One region of the Telluria mixta genome, then DNA from elsewhere that is predicted to be linked to it. Evidence: predicted binding sites of a transcription regulator. Region 1 holds the regulator's gene; each other region holds the start of a gene.

Region 1 (2,265 bases):
CCTCGGCAAGCTGCGCTATGCCGGCCTCGTCGACGCCTTCCAGCAGGCCGGCGAGGATGCCGCCAAGGTCGAGCACGCGATGGCGCAGTTCTTCGCCGCGCGCAATGCCGTGATCCCGTACGATGACGTGCTGCCGGGCCTCCTGAAACTGAAGAACCGCGTGCTGGTCGGCTCGATCTCGAACGGCAACGCCGACCTGCGCACGATCGGCCTGTCGCACCATTTCAAGGTGTCGGTGGCGGCGTCCCAGTTTGGCGTGGCCAAGCCGGACGCGGCGATCTTCCTGGCCGCCTGCAAGGAACTGGGCGTGGCACCCGAGGATGCGGTCTATGTCGGCGACGACGTGCTGCTCGACGTGCAGGGCGCCCAGCGCGCCGGCCTGCGCGCCGTGTGGATGAACCGCACGGGGTCGACGAAGCACCTGGAGCACGAGGTGGTGCCGGATGCGATCGTGCGCGACTTCGACGAGTTGCTGGACTGGCTCAAGCGCGAGCACGGATAAAGCACAACCGTCGATCGAACGTGCATAATGACATAAATGAAACGAAATCCTGGCTAGACCATGCAACTCGATAACCGTGCACAAACCCTGTTGAAAGCCCTGGTCGAGCGCTACATCGCCGACGGCCAGCCGGTCGGTTCGCGCGCGCTGTCGAAGATCTCCGGCCTCGATCTCTCTCCGGCCACGATCCGCAACATCATGGCCGACCTCGAGGAAATGGGCTACGTCGCCAGTCCGCACACGTCGGCCGGCCGTATTCCGACGCCGCGCGGCTACCGCCTGTTCGTCGACACCCTGCTCACCGTGCAGCAGATCGACGAGAATGCGGTGGAAGCCGGCATGCGCCTGCCCGCGCACCAGCCGCAGAAGGTGATCGCGAACGCGGCCCAGATGCTGTCGTCGCTGTCGCAGTTCGCCGGCGTCGTGCAGAGCCCGCGGCGCGAATCGGCGTTCCAGCAGATCGAATTCCTGCGCCTGTCGGAAAAGCGCATCCTGCTCGTGATTGTCGACCCGCGCGGCGACGTGCAGAACCGGCTGCTGCTGACCGACGTCGATTATTCGCCGGCGCAGCTGATCCAGTCCGCGAATTACCTGAACCAGCATTTCGCCGGCCTGTCGTTCGACCAGGTGCGCGCGCGCCTGACGGGCGAACTGCGCCAGCTGCGCGACGACATGGGGCGCCTGATGCAGGCCGCGGTGGAGGCGGGCAGCGAAGCGCTGGCCGAGACGGACGACATGGTCATCGCGGGCGAGCGCAATCTGCTCTCGGTGGCCGACCTGTCGTCCAACATGAGCTCGCTGCGCCAGATGTTCGAGATGTTCGAGCAGAAGACGGGCCTCATGCAGCTGCTCGACGTGTCCAGCAAGGCCGGCGGCGTGCAGATTTTTATTGGCGGCGAATCGAAGCTCGTGCCGATGGACGAGATGAGTGTCGTCACCGCGCCGTACGAAGTGAACGGCAAGATCGTCGGCACCCTCGGTGTCATCGGGCCTACGCGCATGGCCTACGAGCGCGTGATCCCGATCGTCGACATCACGGCCAAGCTGCTGTCGAATGCGCTGAGTCACTCCTGACGGGAGCGCCGGGCTTCAATGCCGGTGCGGACAATCCGTCTTCTGGCAGTGGCCGTAGATGGCCAGGGCGTGTTCGGCGATCTTGAAGCCGCGTTCGCTGGCGATCTTCTGCTGGCGGCTTTCGATTTCGTCGTCGTAGAACTCTTCCACGTGGCCGCAGTCAAGACACACGAGGTGGTCGTGGTGTGAGCCGGCATTCAGCTCGTAGATCGCCTTGCCGGTTTCAAAGTGATTGCGGTTCAGGAGGCCGGCCTGTTCGAACTGGGTCAGCACCCGGTAGACGGTCGCCAGGCCCACGTCCATGTTTTCGTTCAGCAGGGTCTTGTAGACGTCTTCCGCCGTCAGGTGCCGCACCGCGCTGTTCTGGAAAATTTCCAGGATTTTCAGCCGAGGCAAGGTCGCTTTCAGGCCGCTGGCTTTCAGGTCGGTTGGATTGTTGCTCATGTTTTGTTACTCGGATATGGGCGGAGTGCTTTATGATATAGCGTTTTACAAGCTCCCGCCTCATCGATTTTAAGGTCAGATATGCGCACTAAAGCCGTTTTCCATCGTTCCCACGCACGGGCAGCGCTCGTGGCCGGCCTCGCCTGCATGACGCTGGCGCTGTCCGGCTGCGCGGCCTGGCGTAACCAGACCAAGCCGGCCGAGCCGGTGAGCACCGCCCCCGCCGCGGTCGCCGCCGATGCCGG
Region 2 (2,265 bases), 1.7 Mb from region 1:
TCAGCTTCGTGCCGCGCGAGCAGGCGCTGGCCAGCCTGAAGGACAAGAGCGGTCTCACGGACGTGATCGAGACGCTGGGCGACAACCCGTTGCCGGACAGCTATGTGATGAAGCTGGAAGGCTTCGCCAGCGGCGCCGACGCCACGCGCGTGGACGGCCTGGCCGAGCAGATGCGCGCCCTGCCGGGCGTCGATTCGGTGCAGGTCGACTCGGCCTGGGTCAAGCGTCTCGCTGCGCTGCTGGGCGTGCTGCGCCTGGCGTTGCTGCTGCTCGCGATCACCCTAGGCGTCGTCGTGATCGCCGTCGTGTTCAACACGATCCGCCTGCAGGTGCTGACGCAGCGCGAAGAAATCGCCGTGTCGAAACTGCTGGGCGCGACCGACAACTTCATCCACCGCCCGTTCTACTATACGGGCGCCCTGCTGGGCCTGTGCGCGGGCGCGGTGGCGCTGGGGGCCGTGGCGCTGGCGCTGCGTCCGCTGAACACGGCCATCGCCGAGTTTGCCCGCCTGTATGCGTCGGAATTCCAGCTGACGCCGCTGGCGCCGCTGGGCATGGCGGCCTTGCTGGCGATCAGTGCCGGGCTGGGGCTCGTTGGGGCGATGTTGTCGGTGCAGCGGCATCTGGCGCGGCTCAGGTAAGCATTTTTTCTTGCGTCCCGTGAACCCGTCCGCTGCAGGCCAGTCAAATCCGGCAGCGGACGCGAGGCATCCACCTACATGGCAACGTGCGCCAACCAACAGAAAGCGCAGCACGCGTCGCCTAATCTGTCCTCTACCGATTTCAAACGATACGAGTGCCACTTTTGAGCCGCATCAACTGAACCGCTCGTACCTGCTCTACAGTTGAATCGAACCCGTTTTTCTGATTCCTGCGGGCAATACTTTAATGAAACTTAAACCCATCGTAAGGGATATGGTGGCGCCTAGCACTCACCTCAAGAGAGTGCTAATATAACGTCAGACTATCGCGGGAAATGGTTTTGATAGCACCGTCAGCATCCCGACTACAAGCCAGCCAGCTGCGCCTTCGGGGCTCTGGAGATGGCGAGACGATGCAGCAGTTTATCTACGAGGGAGTGACTATGTCCGCACAATCCGCAATGGTTCCGGCCGGCAGTCGTGCACTGGGACTGGGTTTCAGTGGCAATCTCGGTAATATCGACGCCTATATCTCGGCAGTGAACCGCCTGCCGATGCTGTCCCACGAGGAAGAGGTTTCGCTGGCTAAGAGCCTGCAAGAAAAGAATGACCTGGACGCGGCCCAGAAACTCGTGATGTCGCACTTGCGCCTGGTCGTATCGATCGCGCGCGGCTACCTGGGCTATGGCCTGCCGCACGCCGACCTGATCCAGGAAGGCAATATCGGCCTGATGAAGGCAGTCAAGCGTTTCGACCCGAACCAGGGCGTCCGCCTGGTGTCCTACGCCATGCACTGGATCAAGGCCGAGATGCACGAATACATCCTGAAGAACTGGCGTCTGGTCAAGGTTGCAACGACCAAGGCGCAGCGCAAGCTGTTCTTCAACCTGCGCAGCAACAAGCAGGGCCTGGATGCCATGTCGCCGCAGCAAGTCGATGACTTGGCCAAGATGCTCGACGTGAAGCGCGAAGAAGTGATCGAGATGGAAACGCGCCTGTCCGGCCGCGACATCGCCCTGGAAGCGCCGACCGACGACGAAGACGACAAGTTCTCGCCGATCGCCTACCTGTCCTCGGACCAGCAGGAACCGACCAAGGTCCTGGAAGCCGAAGAAGTGGTGCGCCTGCAATCGGAAGGTCTGGAAACGGCCCTGTCGAAACTGGACCCACGCTCGCGCCGCATCGTGGAAGCGCGCTGGCTGGCCAACGACGACGGCTCGGGCGCCACGCTGCACACGCTGGCCGAAGAATTCGGCGTGTCGGCCGAGCGCATCCGCCAGATCGAATCGGCCGCGCTGAAAAAGATGAAAACTTCGCTGGCGGCTTACGTGTAAGCCATCCTGTCAGCCACCAACAAAGGCATCTTCGGGTGCCTTTTGTTTTATCTGAACACACACACAAGAACCGGGGTCAGAGCCCGGTTTCAGGAAATTTCCCAAAACCGGGCTCTGACCCCGGTGTTATGCCAGCTTTGTCTTGAAGAACGCCATCGTCCTGCCCCACGCCAGCTTCGCCGCGGCTTCGTCGTAGCGCGGCGTCGTGTCGTTATTAAATCCGTGCTCCACGCCCGGGTAGACGAAGTGTTGATAATCGACGTGGTTCGCCTTCAGCGCGGCCTCGTACG
Region 3 (2,265 bases), 660 kb from region 1:
ATGCCCGCGACGCCCGGCACGGCGCAACTGGAGTGATAAAACAGGACGCCGTCACCGACTTCCATCTGGTCGCGCATGAAATTGCGGGCCTGGTAGTTGCGCACGCCGAACCAGGCGACCGTCTTGCCGGGGGCCGCGAGGACATCGGCGAAACTCACTTCATCGGGTTCGGATTTCATCAACCAGTAACGCATGCGCGGATCTCCATTCGGAAGCACCAATGAAAAAGCGGCTGCGAACTTATCGTACGCAACCGCTTTGGAATATATCCCCGCCTGTGCCGTTTTTGCCGGCATCCCGAACCTGATGGCTCAAGGTGGTCGTAGTCAGTTCAATTTCGGGTTCGTCGAACTAGCGACGATCGCGCCCACCAAACATGTTCCACAACCTATGCGAAAGAATGGTTCAAGGAATATATGGCAAATCTCGAACACCGCAGGGTAGACGGCAGTTTACTACGATGGCCGGGCATGTCAAACGTTTTTAGGCTCAGGCCAGGTTTTGGTCGGCCGAGAGTGCGGCATCCAACACCGTGTGCATCGCCTCGAGTTTCTGCTTGACTTCCAGGATCGTCAGGTCGGACAAGGGGCCCTGCGGCGCTTTCACGGACAGGAATTCGGCCGCCACCGACAGCGCCGCCATCACGGCAATGCGGTCCGTGCCCTTCACCTTGCCCGAGTCGCGCAAAGCGCACATTTTGCCGTCGAGATAGGCCACGGCTTCGCGCAGTGTTTTTTCTTCGCCGTCGCGGCAGGCCAGGCGATACGGCATGCCCATGATGTTCACGTCGAGCTGGATCATTGGGCGGCCTCGGCGTCGTCGGTCGTTTCGGGAGCGGGTTCGAGGTGCGCCAGCAGGGCTTCGACGCGCTGCTGGGCCGCGATCAGCCGGTTCTTGAAGTCGACGTTTTCCGCGCTGAGCAAGGTGTTCGCCTGGCGCAGCAAGTAGTTCTCGCTGCGCAGCGCCTGGGTCAACTGGGCGAGCCGGTCGATCTTATCGGAGAGGTCTTGGAATTCGGAAATCATCCGTAACTATAGGATCGTCTTGAATTTTTCGTCAACAGGCGCGCGCTCTTGTGCGAACGTGCGCCCTGTGATGGACGATAGATGTTACCCTCACATGCTTATGCGTTCATCAACCGCCGCCCGGTCTCGCACCCGGCGGCGCGCCCTCCGCATTGTCCCTCCCCGTCCGAATCGGTTGCGAAACCGCAAAAAAGTCGGTTAAAACCCGAACACTGTGGCTTGAAATGCCAAATTATCGTCCCTATAATTAGCACTCGTTAGTAGAGAGTGCTAACAAACCTTTCTACCCCGCAGCCGGTCGATCCCAGGATGGCCGGCTGCGGACCCTGGATAGCTCGTCAAACCAACTAAAAGGAGTTTTGCATGAACCTTCGCCCATTGCACGATCGCGTGATCGTGAAGCGTCTCGACCAGGAAACCAAGACCGCATCCGGCCTGATCATCCCCGATGCGGCGGCCGAGAAGCCGGACCAAGGTGAAGTGCTGGCCGTCGGCAACGGCAAAGTGCAGGAGAACGGCAACGTTCGTCCGCTGGAAGTGAAAGTCGGCGACCGCGTCCTGTTCGGCAAGTACTCGGGCCAGGCCGTCAAGGTCAACGGCGAAGAGCTGCTGGTCATGCGCGAAGAAGACATCATGGCCGTCGTGGCCCAGTAATTCGTCCAATAACTTCCTGAAAAATCGGAGAATCAAATATGGCAGCTAAAGATGTAGTGTTCGGCGACGTAGCACGCGCCAAGATGGTCGAGGGTGTCAATATCCTGGCCAACGCAGTCAAGGTCACCCTGGGCCCGAAAGGCCGCAACGTCGTGCTGGAACGTTCGTTCGGCGCCCCGACCGTCACCAAGGACGGTGTCTCGGTCGCCAAAGAGATCGAACTGAAAGACAAGCTCATGAACATGGGCGCGCAGATGGTGAAAGAAGTCGCGTCGAAGACCAGCGACAACGCCGGTGACGGCACCACCACCGCGACCGTGCTGGCACAAGCCATCGTCCGCGAAGGCATGAAGTTCGTTGCCGCCGGCATGAACCCGATGGACCTGAAGCGCGGCATCGACAAGGCCGTCGCCGCCACCGTCGAAGAACTGAAGAAGATCGCCAAGCCGACCACGACCTCGAAAGAGATCGCACAAGTCGGTACCATCTCGGCCAACTCGGATTCGTCCGTCGGCGAGCGCATCGCTGAAGCGATGGAAAAAGTCGGCAAGGAAGGCGTCATCACCGTCGAAGACGGCAAGTCGCT

Evidence for each region. Region 1 encodes HrcA, which represses chaperone genes, less so after heat shock. Its sites were predicted from a motif close to TTAGCACTCNNNNNNNNNGAGTGCTAA; they were not measured.
Region 2: the regulator HrcA is predicted to act here: its motif matches at 926-952, upstream of rpoH (RNA polymerase sigma factor RpoH).
Region 3: the regulator HrcA is predicted to act here: its motif matches at 1,273-1,299, upstream of groES (co-chaperone GroES).

Annotation. Positions count from the first base shown of each region.
Region 1 covers NZ_CP119520.1:2,533,343-2,535,607, forward strand. The annotation lists gene P0M04_RS11275 (HAD family hydrolase) at 1-502, shown strand, start outside; gene hrcA (heat-inducible transcriptional repressor HrcA) at 563-1,576, shown strand; gene fur (ferric iron uptake transcriptional regulator) at 1,592-2,020, opposite strand; gene P0M04_RS11290 (outer membrane protein assembly factor BamE) at 2,102-2,265, shown strand, end outside.
Region 2 covers NZ_CP119520.1:797,028-799,292, forward strand. The annotation lists gene ftsX (permease-like cell division protein FtsX) at 1-641, shown strand, start outside; gene rpoH (RNA polymerase sigma factor RpoH) at 1,085-1,975, shown strand; gene P0M04_RS03510 (dienelactone hydrolase family protein) at 2,102-2,265, opposite strand, start outside.
Region 3 covers NZ_CP119520.1:3,191,398-3,193,662, reverse strand. The annotation lists gene P0M04_RS14195 (EVE domain-containing protein) at 1-194, opposite strand, end outside; RNA gene ssrS (6S RNA) at 265-445, opposite strand; gene P0M04_RS14185 (cell division protein ZapA) at 490-801, opposite strand; gene P0M04_RS14180 (DUF4403 family protein) at 798-1,025, opposite strand; gene groES (co-chaperone GroES) at 1,389-1,679, shown strand; gene groL (chaperonin GroEL) at 1,718-2,265, shown strand, end outside.